Polyangium spumosum: one gene and its partner. The protein of the gene in region 2 interacts with the protein of the main gene of each other region in a pairwise test. Links are inferred from orthologs where the notes say so. Each region holds a gene or a part of one and is shown on either strand. Other genes may lie near its edges. The genes, in order: priA and GF068_RS46385.

Region 1 (7,753 bases), on a different replicon or contig from region 2:
GCATTCGCCCCTCATCGGCTGCACGAGCTTCGCCCTCGGCGACGGCGCCTTCGAGGACGGGCACACCGTGCTCGCCCGCAATTTCGATTTCGAGGCCGGCAGCATCTTCGACACCGGCAAGGCCGTCTTCCTCGTCCGCGAACAGGGCCGTATTCCTTATGCCTCCGTCGCCTGGCCCGGCCTCGTCGGCGCCGTCAGCGGCATGAACGCCGAGGGCCTCGCGCTCGTCGTCCACGGCGCCCGCGCGAGCGATCCGCGCCCCGTCGGCGAGCCCGTCGTCCACACGACGCGCGATCTGCTCGCCCGCGCCCGCACCACCGAAGAGGCCGTCGAGCTCCTCCGCGATCGCGCCCCCATGGTCTCGCACATGATCATGCTCACCGACGCGAAGGGCGACGTCGCCATCGTCGAGCGCGCCCCGGGCCATCCGATCCACGTCCGTCGTGGACGCGGCAAGGTCCCCCTCACGAACCACCTCGAAGGCCCGCTCGCCGGCGATCCCGCGAACCGCCGCGTCGAGGAGAAGACCTCCACCCGCCCCCGCCGCGCGCGCCTCGACGAGCTGCTCGCGAATCTCCCGCCCGGCGCGTCCGTCGAACGCGTGGTGGGCGTCTTGCGCGACAAAAAGGGCCTCGGCGACGTGGAGCTCCCGATCGGCCACCGCCGCGCGCTCGACGCGCTCATCGCCACACACGCCGTCGTCATGGACACCACGGCGCGTGTCCTCTGGGTCAGCGAAGGCCCCCACCTGCTCGGCCGCTTCGTGCGCTTCGACCTCGCCCGGCTCCTCGGATCGAGCTACGAACCCAGAGACGACGAGCCCATCGTCACCCTCCCCGAGGACCCGCTGCATCGGTCCCCGGCCTACGAGGCGTGGGAAAAAGCGGGAATGCCGCATCATGGAGAGCTCTGATGGATCGACGTGATTTCTTCCGAAATGCCCTCGCCGCCTCGGGCGCGCTCCTCCTCCCCTCGACGTTGGCCTCCGAGGCGTACGCCGACGAGGTCTCCGAGGTCCTCGCCCAGATCACGAAGGCCCGCGCGGATCTGAAGACGCTCGTCGGCCCCTTCGAGCAGGAGCGGACGATCGGCCTGCTCGCCACGGCCGTGAAGAGCGCCGGCGAGATGAGCCTGGTCCGGCCCGATCGATTGCGCTGGGAGCTCTTGCCCCCCGACGCGGTCACCTACTGGGTCGGCCCCGAGGGTTTTTCCTTCGCGACCCCGCGCGGCGCGGCGAGCGTCGGCAAGGCCGCCGCGGGCCGGTTCGCCGCGGTGCTCGGCGATCTCTTGATCCTGATGGGCGGCGACCTCCAGCAGCTCCGCGCCCGCTACGAGCTCACGGTCCCCAGCAAAAAAGACGGCATCACGCTCCGGGCCGTGCCCCGCGCCGAGGACGTGAAGAAACACGTCAAGCGCCTCGAAATGCGCCTCGGCCTCGAGCTCTGGACGATCAAGGAGGTCACGATCGAGGAGCAGAGCGGCGATCTGAGCGTCATTCGATTCGGAAAGCTCAAGCGCGACGTCGCCGTCGACCCGGCGAAGATGAAGCCCTCGAAGCGCTGAAATGTCCCCTAGCGGCGCGCGATCTTCCGCGCCGCCGCCAATCCATCTCGCAACGTCGCTTTCGTCGTGATCCCGCCGAGCCCGAGGTCGAGGTCCACGAGCGCCCGGGCCGCCGAGGGCGAGAGGCCCGTGAGCACCACCCGCGCGCCGAGCAGGCCCACCGCTTTCGTCGCGCTCACGAGCGCCTCCGCGACGGACGCGTCCACCGACGGCACGCCCGTCACGTCGAGAATGGCGACCTCGGCCGCGTGGGTCACCACGCCGTCGAGCAGCGTCGCCATCATTTGCTCGGCCCGCGCGTGGTCCACGGTCCCCACGAGCGGCATCAAGAGGACGCCGTCGCCGAGCGGCACGAGCGGCGTGGAGATCGCCCGGAGCATCTCGCGTTGCGCGCGGATCGTCTCCTCCTGCGCCGCAGCCGCCTGCGCCGCGCGCTCGGCCGCGAGCTGCTCCGTCACGTCCGTCAAGACCGCCTGCGAACGAACCGTATTGCCGTGCTCGTCCCGATCGGCGATCGCCGAGAGCATCACGTCCATCACCGAGCCGTCCTTGCGGACGAACTGATAAAGGATGTTGTCGCATCGACCGGTCTTGAAGAACTCCGGCAATACGACCTCACGGGCATATTTCGAGGATTCCGACGTCAAGAACTCCGACGAGCGCCGCCCGAGCACCTCGTCCGCCGTGTACCCCATCGCCTCGACCCATCGGTCGTTCACCGCGGAGAGCCGCCCCTGCGCGTCGATCGAATGCATGATCGCCGGCAGGCGGCTGTAGAACCATTCGTGGTGCCTCTCCGCGTGATCCGCCGCGCGGCGCGCCTCCGCGAGGGCCGCGGCCGATTGCCTCGCGAGGGACGTGGCGACGCGCTCGATGACCTCCTCGACGAAGGACGCCGCCGCTCCGCCGCCCGAAGGTTCGCTCGACGCGAGGGCGTGGCGGACGAGGGCGCGACGGACGGCGCCGAGCAAGACGAGCGCGCCGTCGAGCGGGGTCTCTGCGCGCTCCAGATGCTCGAGCAGGGCCGCGGCGAGGGCCTCCGGGTCGCCGTCCGGAGGTGGGCGAAGGATCCCGTCCACGAGCGGCGCGAGGCTCGAAACGGGCGCGCCCGCCGCTCCGCGCCCGACGCGCTCTTCCAGGTCCCGGCCGGCCTCTTCCAGGATGGCGTCACGCCGGGTGAGCAGCGAGACGAGCGCGGCGGCAATCGAAGGGGGCGACATGAGCGCGCGTTTATAGGTCGAGCGCCCGCGTTTGGAAACGATCTTTTGAGCACGAACGAACTGTAATTTCGCCCGAGGCTGGATTCCATGGACGCTCGCTCGCCCTCGCTCCGGGCGCGCGGCCTCACAACATCGCCACGGGATCCATGTCCACCACGACCCGCACCCGCCGATCGATCTCCGGGATCGCCGCGGCCGCCACCTGGGTCGCCGCCCGGAGGGCGCGCCGATCCTTGGAGCGCAAAAGGACGCGGAATCGATACCGGCCGCGCAGCCGCGCGAGCGGCGCCGCCGCGGGGCCGAGCACCTCGACGACGCGTGATTGTCCCTCGGGCGAGGTCTTCGCGTGCGCCGCGATCACGCCCGCCGCGCGCCGCGCCACGTCCTCGTCGAGCGCGTCGACCCGGAAGAGCGACAGCCGCGAAAAGGGCGGATATCCGACCTCGGCCCGATCGGCGAGCTCGTGCTCCAGAAAGGCGCTCACGTCGTGCCGCATCGCGAATTGCACGGCCGGCTGCGCGGGGTTTCGCGTTTGAATGATCACGCGGCCAGGGCGATCGCGCCTCCCGGCGCGCCCCGCGACCTGCACGAGGAGCTGGAACCCACGCTCGGAGGCGCGAAAATCCGGCAATGACAGCGCCGCGTCCGCGTTGAGCACGCCGACGAGCGTCACATTGCCGAGGTCGTGCCCCTTCGTGACCATTTGCGTGCCCACGAGCACGTCGATCTCGCCCGCCCGCATCTTCGCGAGGATCGCCTCGGCCTTCGCGCCGTCGGCGACGTCCCGGTCGAGCCGCGCCACGCGCGCCGCGGGGAAGGCCTCCGCGATGGTCTCCTCGAGCCGCTCGGTCCCGAGCCCCTCGAGCGCGAGCGAGGGCGCCTTGCACTCCGCGCACGCCGCGGGCATCGGCCCCTCCCAGTCGCAATAATGGCACCGCATGCGCCCGCCCCGCGCCCGGTGGAACGTGAGCGCCACCGAGCACGAGAGGCACGTCGCCACGTGCCCGCACGACTCGCACACGACGCTCGGCGCGAAGCCGCGTCGATTGAGGAACAGGATCGCCTGCTCCCCCGCGGCGAGCGACTTTTCGAGCGCGCGGTGGAGCGGCAACGAGACGAGCTTGTTCCCCGTCGGCCCCGGCCCGATCCGCCGCAGATCGACCGTCGTCACCTCGGGCAACGTCGCCTCCCGGTGCGCGCGGTCGGGCAGGCGTAATTCGACGAGTTTTCCCTGACGAGCGAGCTGCACCGATTCGAGCGACGGCGTCGCCGACCCGAGCACCGCCACGGCCGAGGCGCGGTGCGCCCGCAACAAGGCCATGTCGCGGGCGTGATACCGCACGCCCTCCTCCTGCTTGAACGAGCCGTCGTGCTCCTCGTCCACGAGGACGAGCCCGAGGTTCGTGACGGGCGCGAAGATCGCCGAGCGCGCCCCGATCGCCACGCGCACGGCCCCCGTCCGCACGCGCTTCCACATCGCGTGCCGATCCGACTCCGACAAACCGCTGTGCAAGACCGCGAGGTCATCGCCGAACCGCGCCCGGAAGCGCGACACGAGCTGCGGCGTGAGCGCGATCTCCGGCACCATCACGATCGCGCCCCGCCCCCGCGCGAGGCACCCCGCGATGGCGCGCAGATACACCTCGGTCTTTCCGGACCCGGTCACGCCAAAAAGAAGAAATGCGGCCGGCTTCGCCTCCGAGAGCGCTCCCTCGATCCGCGCCTCGGCCGCCGCCTGCGCCTCGTTCAATGCCGGCGGCTCGTCCTTCGGCTCGGGCCGCGCGAAGAACGCGTCGCGCGGCGGCTCCCGCTCCTCCACGACCACGAGCCCCAGCGACGCGAGCTTCTTCACGGCGGCCCGGGCATTACCGAATTTCTCCTCGAGCCGGGCGATCGGCATCTCCCCGTTCGCCCGGAGCAGCGCCAGCGCCGACGCGGCTTGCCCGCGCAAGACCCCCGGCTCCTCCACGGCGTCCGTGGGCCGCGCATACGCGATCTTGCGCCCGCCCACCTGCTTGACGCGCGAGAGCGTGCCCGGGAGCTCGCCTTGCGCCTCGAGCGCGCGCACGTCCTCGCGCTCGACGGCCGGCAACGCGAGCCGGAGGACCTCGCCGATCGGCGCGAAATAATACGACGAGAGCTCCCGCAAAAACGAGAGCAGCTCCCCCGGCAGGACGGGCTCGGGATCAACGACCGCCGTGATGGGCTTGAGCCGCACGCCCTCGGGCGCGTCGCCCTCGGAGGTCGCGAGGACCACGCCGAGGACCTTCTTTCGGCCGAACTCGACGAGCACCCGCGCGCCCGGACGAACCGAAGCGGCGAGCGCGGGCGGGACCTCGTAGGAGAAGGCCCGAGCGAGCGGGACGGGGACGGCGACCTCGCAGAGCAGGGGCATGGTTGCCCGGAGAGGTATCAGGTTTTCGAGGGTCGTGCACCCGGGAGGACGGGCGGACGCGACGACGACGATTGAGCCTTTTCAGCCGCCCGCCGTGAGCTGCAGCATCACGAGCCCCGCCACCATCGCCGCGGCGAGCAGCAAGATCGCCCCGGCATACCCGCCCTCGGACGCCTCGCGCGGCGCGACCTTCATCGGCGCTTTGCCTTCGCCTTGCGATTTCAACGCGCGGCGCCGCTTCTTCGCGAGGCGCCTCTCCCGCTCCGCCGGGCCCTCCGACCTCGCCTGCCGCACGCCGCTCTCCGGCGCGGGCGCCTTCTCCTCGGGGCGCGGCACGACCCGCTGCGTGGGCGGCGTGGGCGTGTGGTTCGTGTTTGTCTTGGCCGCATTACCGTTCGCCGGCCGCGCGCGCTTGCCGATCGGCGTGATCACCGCGACGGGGCCGCGCTCGATCGCCTCGATCGCGCGCTGCCGCGCCCTCCGCTCGGAGAGCACTTCCTTGCCGAAATGCTGCGTGAGCCACGCGCCGAACTGGATCGAGCTCGCGAGCATCCTCGTCTTCGCCGCGTACACCTCGAGGTCGCGCAGCATCGCCGCGGCCGTGGGGTATCGCTCGTCCTTGTCCTGGGCGAGCGCGCGCCGCACGATCCCGAAGAGCTCCTGCTCCTCGGGCAAACCTCGGCTCGGCAGCTCCGGGATCTCGGCCCGGCGCGAGGCGTCGAGCAGCGATTCGCCCTGCCGCGCCTTGTAGAGCCTCCGGCCGGCGAGCAGCTCCCACAGGATGATGCCGACCGCGAACACGTCCGAGCTCGCCCCGAGCGCCTCGCCCCGCGCCTGCTCCGGGCTCATGTACCCGGCTTTGCCCTGGAGCGCCGTCTCCACGCCGCCCGGCGCGCCGGCCCGCGCGATGCCGAAATCGCAGAGCTTCACCGTCCCCTCGAAGCTCACGAGCACGTTCGATGGCGAGACGTCGCGGTGCACGATCCCGAGCGGCGCGCCGCGCTCGTCCTTCATTCGATGCGCGTAATCGAGGCCCCGCAGGACGTCGCCGACGAGCAAGAGCGAATACGCGACCGGGAAGGGCACCTTCGCCGCGGCGGCGCGGCGCAGGAGCTCGCGCAGGTCGTAGCCCTCGACGTATTCCATCGCGAGGTAAAGGCTGTCACCGTCGCGGCCGAGGTCGTGGACGAGGGCCACGTTCGTGTGGCGAAACAGGCTCGTGATCCGCGCCTCCTCCGCGAGCATCTCGGCCATGCGCGTATCGTGCGCGAGCTCGGGCAGGACCTCCTTGATGACGCAAAGGCGATACGCGCCGAGCTCGGTCTTCTGGCGGGCCAGGTAGACGTTGGCCATGCCGCCATAACCGATCCGCTCGAAGAGCGTGTACGGGCCGAGCTTGCAGGGCAAACGGCGGCTCGCGCGCTGCTTCCGGCGCGAGGACGGAACGGCGGAGGGCGGAGGCGTGGGGGTCGGCTTCTCGGCGAGCGCGGCGGTCATCGGCACGTCCCCCATGCCAGAGGGCCGGGGGACGGGCCAAGAAACCGCGACTAGAACAAGATCTCGCGCTGGGCGGCCTGCGGCACGCCGCGGGTCTTCTTGTTGCTACCGAAGACGATGAACGGCTCGTCACGCGCCGGGCCGGTCAGGCGCTCGTAGATGGCGTCGATCGAGAGGATCAGGCCCGCGCTGAGCGTGGCTTCGGGGCTGTAAAACGGGTTTCGCCGCTTGCCGTCGAGGCCGATCTGCGTGTTGGCGTTGCCGTAATCGATCGAGAAACCCCACTCCGAGGCGGGGAAGTAATTGATGCCGATGCCGAAGCTCGTCGTGTATCGCGTCGTCGTGGGGCTCTCGACGCGGGTCGGCTCCACGCAACCCGTGGTGATCTTCACGCAGCCGCTCGTCTGCGGCTGGTTGAGGAGCGAGTACTGCAGGCCGCCGCTCAAGAAGAGCCAGAACGTCTTGCCAAAGAGCTTCTCGTCGAAGAAGAGGAACGCGCCGGTCGCCAGCCGGTTCGTGTCGACCGAGCCACCCGTGAGCTGGTCCGACATCGTCATGGTGCCCTGGAGCGTCTGCCTCGGAAGCTGGATGTCCGGGTTCGTCGGGACCGTCGCCCGCGTGAACTGGTGATCCCAGCGCAAGCTCGTGCCGACGAAGACGTTCTTCAGGAAATCCGCCTTCTTGCCCCGCAATGGCACGATCGCGAAGATCGAGACGCGCGGCGAGGTCGTCAGGTACACCCCGCGGTCGTGCGAGAGCTTGGACGTCGGCAAAAGGACGGTGCCGTTCGCCGCCATGCTGACGCCCCATTCCTCGTCCGCGCTCCTCCAGAGCGGCTTCGCGAAAATGGCCTGAACGGGCAGATCGCGAAAGAGCGGCTCGCGCTTCGTCGTCGTGGTGTCGCTGTTCGTCAGCTCGACGTCGAAGCCGGGCGCCGTCTGCACGCGGAGCGAATACCCGCGCGGCGAGCCGTCCGCGAGCTTCGGCTCGAGGATGAAGTAGTTCAGCGTGAGGCCGAAGCCCATCGAGACGTGCTCGTGCGAGCTGCTGATGTTGTCGCGGCCAATCCCGAGCGCCG
Region 2 (7,606 bases):
TGAGCATGACGATCGCGAGCAGCGAGTCGGGCCGCATGAACTCGGCGCGCTGCTGCAGGAGGATCGTGTCCGTGCCCTCGGGCGTCGCGCGGTTGTTGACGACGGAGATCGACTCGTACGGATCGGGGTCCGCGAGGAAGCGGTAGATGCTCTCGAGCTGGGACTCGTAACCGCAGCCGATCTGGCCCGTGCCGACGACCATGTCGCGCAGGTCCGCCTGCAGGCTCGGGATGTCGGCCTCGCCGGGCGGCGAGAGCTTCGGCGGCTGTGAGGGATCCCAGGCGAGGAAGCCCTTGTCGGCGCTGCCCGAGCCGTACGGGTAGGTGTCGACCGAGGCGCCGCCGCACTGACCGATACGCGAGAGCAGGTGGCCCTTGTCGTTGTTCGTCGTGTTGGGCTGCGGCGAGCACTCCTTGCTGTTCGCGTCGGAGTTCGGGCAGGAGTCTGCGCCGTGGCCGCCGATCGAGGAGCTGATGACGCCGATGTGGATGTCGAGCACCGGCTGGAACTCGCGCTTCGTGCCCGCCGGACAGTCGTCGGTCGGGTAGCCGGGCTGCATGGCCGCGGGCACGCCGTTCTCGTCGATGCAGCGCGGGTTCACGAGGCCCGCCACGAGGTCGGGCACCGCGAGCGAGAGGATGTTCTGCTTGTCGGCCATCGAGCGGGAGTTGTCGATGGCGAGCAGGATGTCGATCTTGTCGACCGAGCTCTGGGTGAGCCGCTCGACGATCGTCGCCGTGATACGGGGCTCGACGCGCTCGAGGGGCCGATCGAGGCAGCCTGCGGCGCCAGCCGCCGTCGTGGCTACGACCATCGAGAGGGCCGCTCGGGCCGCGCGCTTCCCCAGGAAGCTTTTCTGACGCTGTAAGCCTTTCATGCTGAGCTCCTTAGCCGACCTTACGCTGGGCTCGTCCCAGAAACGGAGTTGCCGCGACGAACGGGACCCACACTGCCGGGCCCGCCCGTGATCGATGGCCTCGATGCTAGGGACCTCCCGGGAAGGCTGTCAATTCGAGATCCGGCCTGGGAACAGCCCATTTGCAGGAAAGCCCGCGATCAAAGGAGGGGACAAAGCAAAAGTCGTGCCGACTGCAAACGTGGACCTTCGTGGAGTTTCATGAAGGCATGGTGCCAACTCGGTTGGCACCATGGACAACAAGCGGGCCGATCCGGCGGAGGGCCCCTGGGCGGGGACGCGGCGGCGGCCGGGGGAGCTCGGGGTGCCCCCGCGATCCTGCTTGCGGGCGCGCGGCTCCTCTGGCTGATTGGCGCGCGATGATGCGAGTCGCCGTCGCGATGCTGCCCGAGGTGCGAGAGCTCCTCGCCGAAGATCCCGCGCAGATCGGCGCCTTGCTCGAGGAGATCCACGACGAGGACCTCGCCGACCTCATCGGCATGCTCGAGGAGCACGAGGCGGCCCTCATCCTGAAGACGCTCAAGCCCGAGGAGGCCGCGCCGATCTTCGAGCGTCTCGACGAGGATCGGCAGGAGGCGCTCGTCGAAGAGCTCGGCGTCGAGGACGCCGCGCCGATCGTCTCCGAGATGTCCGCCGACGAGCGGACCGACCTCATCGAGAACCTGCCCGAGGAGGTCGGCGACAAGCTGCTCGAGAGGGTCGAGAAGTTCGACCCCGAGGCCGCCGCCGAGGTCGAGGAGCTCGCGAAATGGCCCGAGGACAGCGCCGGCGGCCTGATGACCACCGACTACGTCTCGGTGCCGCCCTCGATCACGGTCGCCGAGGCGATCGAGCGCATCCGCGAGGCCTCCGGCGACGCGGAGACGATCTATTACGTCTACGTCCTCTCGGACGACGAGCGCCTGCTCGGCATCGTGTCCTTGCGTGATCTCCTGCTCGCCACGTCGACGGATCGGATCACCGACGTGATGACGGAGAACATCTTCGCGCTGAGCCCCGAGACCGATCAGGAGGAGGTCGCGCGGAAGATGGCGAAGTACGACTTCGCCGCGATGCCCGTGGTCGGCCCGGATCGAAAGCTGCTCGGCGTGATCACGGTCGACGACGTGATGGACGTGCTCACCGAGGAGCAGACCGAGGACATGCAGCGCCTCGCGGCCGTCGAGCCGATCGAGGAGGGCTACTTCCAGACGAGCTTCTGGACCTTCATCCAGAAGCGCGCGCCCTGGCTCGCCGCGCTGCTCGTGAGCGAGTTCATCACGGGCACCGTCATGCGCCACTACGACGCCATCATCGAGGCGGTCTCGAAGCTCGCCTACTACGTGCCGATGCTGATCTCGACGGGCGGCAACACGGGCTCGCAGTCGTCGTCGCTCATCATCCGCGGCCTCGCCGTGGGCGACGTCAAGCCGATGGACTGGAAGCGCGTCTTCGTGCGCGAGGCGGGCCAGGGGCTCGTGCTCGGCCTGATGCTCGCGATCATCGGCATGACGCGTATCTACCTGTGGGGCGACGGTCTGCCGCTGATGTTCACCGTCGGCTTCACCTTGCTCTTCATCGTGATCATGGGCTGCACGGTGGGATCGATGCTGCCGCTGCTCTTGCGCAAGCTCGGCCTCGACCCGGCGACGAGCTCGACGCCCTTCATCGCGACCCTGATCGACGTGCTCGGGATCTTGATTTACCTGAATGTCGCGAAGCTCCTGCTCGCCGAGGTGATCGCGAAAGCCGCGACAGGCTCGCACTAGGGCAGGCGGACGAGCGCGACGAAAAACCCTCGCCCTTGACGCGTCGCCGCGAACAGGGGACATGCAGACGACAGGAAGGACAAGTCGATGGCGGAAGGCTTCAATCGCGTCATGTTGCTCGGAAATCTGGGCGCGGATCCCGAGCTCCGGTTCACCCAGGGTGGCCAGGCCGTGCTCAACCTCCGCCTCGCCACGACCGAGAGTTACCTCGACAAGGACAAGGTCCGCCGCGAGCGCACCGACTGGCACAACGTCGTCGTGTGGGGCAAGCGCGGCGAGGCGCTCGCGAAGATCCTCGGCAAAGGCTCGTCCTTGTTCGTCGAGGGCTCGCTCCGCACGTCGAGCTACGACGATCGCGACGGCAACAAGCGCTACAAGACCGAGGTCATCGCGAACAACGTGATCCTCGCCGGCCGCGGTCGCGGCGCGCCCGCAGGCGACGACACGGGCCCGCCCGCCGACTTCGGCGGCCCGCCCGCGCGCGGCGGCGGCGGCGATTACGGCGACTTCGGCGGCGGCGGCGGCGCTCCACGTGGCGGCGGCGGCGGTGGCGGCTACGGCGGCGGCGCCCCGCGCGGCGGCGGCGGTGGTGGCGGCGGCGCTCCACGTGGCGGCGGTGGTGGTGGCGGCGGTGGCCGGCCTGCGCCGGATCCCGGACCTCCGCCGGACGACTTCGGCTACGACGGCGGCGACGACATCCCGTTCTGAGCTCAGGGCGAAGGTCGCGGCCTTCGCGCGAGCAGCACCACGACGAAGAGCACCCCGATCCCCGCGCCGAGCAAGGCCGCGTCACGCGGCCGCTCGGCAGCCATCAAGATCGAACGCACGAGCAAGCTCGGCGGCGGAGGCGGCACGAGCGAGCCGAGCTCCGCCTTCGCCACGAGCTCGCCGCAACGCTCGCCCGTTCGTGGCTCCTCGCAGACGAACGTACACAAGACCGCCTCGCGCGCCGCGCCCTCGAAGCCGAGCACGTGCCGGCCTCGAAACGTGACGGGAGCGTCGCCACGCGCGCCTCGGCCCGTGAGCGCTTGCTCGAAGCGACCGTCGTGCCGCGTGATGCCCTCGGCGTCCCAGCGCTCGAGCGCCACGCCCTCCGAGGCCGCGCCGCGCGCGAGGTGCGTCGCCATGCCGAACACGACCTCCTCGAGGCCCGGCGCGAACCGATCCGACGGCGCCTCCACGCACGCCACGCGAAGCCGCAGGCCCACCTCGTCCACGAAGCCACGCCGCAGGCTCACGCGCGCGCCTTTCAGGCTCGACACCTCGATCCGCGGCAGCGCCTCGGCTCGCTCCTCCGCCGCGCCCGCGGGCACGTCGAAGCGCACGACGGCCCCGCCGGAGAGCGCCTCCTCGCGCCGCTCGGTCATCACGCTCCGCGCTAGCTCTTCTTCGCCGCGGCCTTGGGCTCGTCGAGCTCACGCATCATCGCGACGAGCTCGCTTCGGATGTCGAGCAGCGCCTCGCGCATCCTGCGCGCCTGCTCCACGCTCGGATCGTCCTCGCCGGGCGGCTCGATGCCGCCCTCGCGCAGCTTGCGGCGCGCGCCCGCGATCGTGAAGCGGTGCGCGTAGAGCAGGTCCTTCACCTTGAGCAACGTCTCCACGTCGCGACGCGAGTAGACGCGTTGCCCTTTGGCGGACTTCTGCGGCCGGATGGAGCGGAACTCGCTCTCCCAGTAACGGAGCACGTGCGTCTCGACGCCGACGATCCCGGCGACCTCTCCGATGCGGTAGTAGAGCTTCGCGGGAAGCTCTCGACGCCCGGACAAGCCGCTCACTCCTCCGCGACGGCGGACGCCGCGGCGCCGTTGCTCCCGGAGGCGCGCTGGTTGAGCGCGTGCTTCAGGATCTGGCTCGCCTTGAAGGAGAGGACGCGGCGCTCGGTGATCACGATCGGATCGCCCGTCTGCGGATTCCGGCCCTGACGCTGACGTTTGTCGCGCAGGACGAAATTGCCGAAGCCCGAGATCTTGATCTTCTCGCCGCGGCCGAGGGTCTCCTTCATCGTCTCGAAGACGAGATCGACGAGGTCCGCAGACTCCTTCTTCGAGAACCCCCCGAGCCGGCCATAGACGGCTTGTACGATTTCGGCCTTGGTCATAGACGAAGTCCCGCCTGTACGACGCCGAGGATAAGAGCCCGGGCCGGGAATATCCAGGGGGGAGTTGATCGAGATCGTGGGGTGACGGGGCGTCAGGGCGACGCGGGAGGCGGGAGGATCAGGCGGCGAGCTTGCCGACGGGCTGCTCGGCGGCGGCCGTGGGCTCGCTGGGGCGCTCGCTCGACGCGGCGAGGAGCGAGGGCGCGGCCTCACGGCGGCGCGTCGCCTGCTCGTGCGCCACGAGCATGGCCACGTAGCCGTAGCCGATCGTGAAGAGCGCCGCGAAGGGCGTGGCGAAGTAGTGGCCCGTCTGGATCGAGGCGACCGTCGCGCCGAAGGAGAGCAGGCAGAGGCCCGTCTCGAGCAGCGGCAGGTCGGCGCGGGCGCGGTAACGGCCCTTGTTGACGCCCTGCTTGGGCGTCCGGACGAACTCACCGGCCATGTGGCGCAGGCCCTCGAAGACCGCCTTCGAAAGGTGCGGCGCGAGGCCCGTGCCGAGGGCGATGAGCATCGGCAGGCGCGTGAGCGCGTTGAGGCGGCTCCGGCCCTGGGCCGCCTCGGCGAGCATGTAGAAGGCCGCGAGCGAGCCCGTCGTGGCCACGCAGAGCGGCAGGTCGACGATGAGCATCGTGAGCGTGTCCGTGGCCGGCATGAGCACGAGCGCGGGCAGGAGCAGGACGCTCAGGGTCACGAGCAGCGGATACGCGAAGTGCGGCGTGAGGTGGAAAAACGCCTCGAGGCGCTGCGAGAAGCTGATGTCCGACGAGAGCACGCGCTTGAGGAGCTTGCGGGCCGTCTGCACCGTGCCCTTGGCCCAGCGGTACTGCTGCGCGCGGAGCGCCGAGACGTCCTCGGGCAGCTCCGACGGCGAGACCACGTCCTCGCGGTAGACGAACTTCCAGCCCGCGAGCTGCGCGCGGTACGAGAGGTCGAGGTCCTCGGTGAGCGTGTCGTGCTGCCAGCCGCCGGCCTCGTGGATCGCGTTCTTGCGCCACATGCCGCCGGTGCCGGAGAAGTTGAAGAGCAGGTCGGCGCCGTACCGCGCGCGGTTCTCGACGAGGTGGTGGCCGTCGAGCATGAGCGCCTGCACCTTCGTGAGCACCGAGTGGTCGCGGTTCAGGTGGCCCCAGCGGGTCTGCACCATGCCGATCTTCGGGTCCTGGAAGTGACCCACGATGCTGCGGACGAACGAGGGCTGCGGGATGAAGTCCGCGTCGAAGATGGCGATGAGGTCACCCTTGGCGACCTTGAGGCCCTCGTCGAGCGCGCCCGCCTTGTAGCCGACGCGGTTCGTCCGGTGCAGGTACACGGCGTCGACGCCGCGCTCGCGCAGGCGGTCGACGTGCGCGCGGACGAGCGCCTGCGTCTCGTCGGTCGAGTCGTCGAGCACCTGGATCTCCAGCTTGTCCGCCGGGTAATCCATACGCGCGGTCGAGTCGAGCAGGCGCGCGGCCACGGTGGACTCGTTGAAGAGCGGGAGCTGGATCGTCACGCGCGGCAGGTCTTCTTCGGCCACCTCGGGCATCTGCTTCGCGCGCTCGATCTCGCGGCGATGCCGCAAGCACAGGAACACGAGGTGCAGCCGGTGCAGGCCGTAGGAGCTGAGAGCGAGGAGGACGGCGAAGTACAGGACGACGAGCATCGTGTGGAGCATCGTGCGCGCCTCCCTCGGGCGCAAAAAAACAGCAGAACGACGAGGGAGTACCAGAGCCCGGCCGTCATAGTTGTCATGGACTTGTAAAACGTTGTCTCCGTTTGTCTCCGTTCGTCACGGCGCGCCGCGAGGGCCCGGCCGGCCGTGACAAGTCCTGACGAACCTCGACACCCGGGTTACGCTCGAAAGGTGAACGAACGATCCGTGCAGACGACCCGCGCCGCGCTCGAAGACCTCAAGACGCGGCACATCGCCTTCCTGCGAGCGCGGCTCTCCTCGCCCGCGGCGCGCGCCGAGTGGCAGAAGACCGTGGCCGACGTGCTCGACGAGCTCCGGTTCGCGCCGCTCGGTCGCGTCGTCGAGCCGAGCTCGCTCGTCTCCGCCCTCGACGCGGCGATCACCAAGCAGACGGTCGACACCAAGCTGCGCCCCGCGATCGAGCGGCTCGCGCGCGAGGTGCACGCGGTCCTGGTGAAGGAGGACGCGACGATCGGCTCGTTCGTACCGGAGCACGCGAGGCGCGAGCTCGCCGCGCTCTTCGCGCGCCCCGACGTCCTGCCGCCGAAGCTCGTGCGCGAGATCGCCGAGAGCGAGGCGGCGCGCGAGGTCATGCGCGAGGTGATGGCCGACGCGCTGAAGCAGTTCTCCGAGCGCGTGAACCCGTTCGTCGCCGAGTGGGGGCTGCCCTCGCTGATGAAGAAGCTCGGGCCGTTCGGGCTCGGCGGCGTGGGCAAGGCGATCGACGGGCTGCGCGTAGATTTCGAGAAGCGGCTCGATCCGGAAATCCGGAAGTTTCTGCTGGGCTTCTCGGGCAAGGCCGTGAAGAACGCCGCGGAGTCGATCCTCGCGCGCGGCAGCGAGCCGCCCTTCGTCGCGCTGCGGCAGAGGCTGGCCGAGTTCCTCCTCGAGCAACGCTTCGCCGAGGTGATGCTCGACGTCGACGCGACGACGCAAGGCGCACGGATCGGCGTCGACGTGGCGGCGCACCTCGCGGCCCACGCGACGCTCGCGGCGCGGCGGCGGGCGTTCGTGCTCGCGTGGGTGAAGGAAAACGAAGAGAAGCCGGTCTCCGAGGTGCTCGCGTCGCTCGGGCTCCCGGACAAACCCCCGCGCGAGCTCGTCGAGAAGCTCGCGGACGCGACGTTCCCCGCGCTCCTCTCGACGCTGGGGACGCCGGCGGCGCAGGCG

What was found.
Region 1: the proteins of GF068_RS46385 (region 2) and priA interact in binary tests that used the Escherichia coli proteins (3 or more experiments, as listed by UniProt). The link is inferred for Polyangium spumosum from one-to-one orthologs.

What each region holds. Positions count from the first base shown.
Region 1 is NZ_WJIE01000005.1:718,256-726,008, forward strand. Bases 2,544-5,488 are described here. They hold priA (replication restart helicase PriA), read right to left. Parts: upstream 5,179-5,488; coding sequence 2,908-5,178; downstream 2,544-2,907. Other genes in these bases: GF068_RS20370 (PAS domain S-box protein), read right to left, coding at 2,544-2,783; GF068_RS20380 (serine/threonine-protein kinase), read right to left, coding at 5,260-5,488. Also shown: GF068_RS20360 (C45 family autoproteolytic acyltransferase/hydrolase), read left to right, coding at 1-913; GF068_RS20365 (LolA family protein), read left to right, coding at 913-1,563; more of GF068_RS20370, read right to left, coding at 1,572-2,543; more of GF068_RS20380, read right to left, coding at 5,489-6,675; GF068_RS20385 (hypothetical protein), read right to left, coding at 6,726-7,753.
Region 2 is NZ_WJIE01000006.1:629,725-637,330, reverse strand. Bases 1,764-4,561 are described here. They hold GF068_RS46385 (single-stranded DNA-binding protein), read left to right. Parts: upstream 1,764-2,751; coding sequence 2,752-3,372; downstream 3,373-4,561. Other genes in these bases: GF068_RS23505 (integration host factor subunit alpha), read right to left, coding at 4,438-4,561; GF068_RS23510 (MerR family transcriptional regulator), read right to left, coding at 4,043-4,432; GF068_RS23515 (hypothetical protein), read right to left, coding at 3,375-4,031; mgtE (magnesium transporter), read left to right, coding at 1,764-2,664. Outside these bases: GF068_RS23530 (hypothetical protein), read right to left, coding at 1-877; more of mgtE, read left to right, coding at 1,276-1,763; more of GF068_RS23505, read right to left, coding at 4,562-4,764; GF068_RS23500 (cellulose synthase family protein), read right to left, coding at 4,883-6,418; GF068_RS23495 (hypothetical protein), read left to right, coding at 6,608-7,606. UniProt on the Escherichia coli protein: Plays an important role in DNA replication, recombination and repair. Binds to ssDNA and to an array of partner proteins to recruit them to their sites of action during DNA metabolism. Acts as a sliding platform that migrates on DNA via reptation.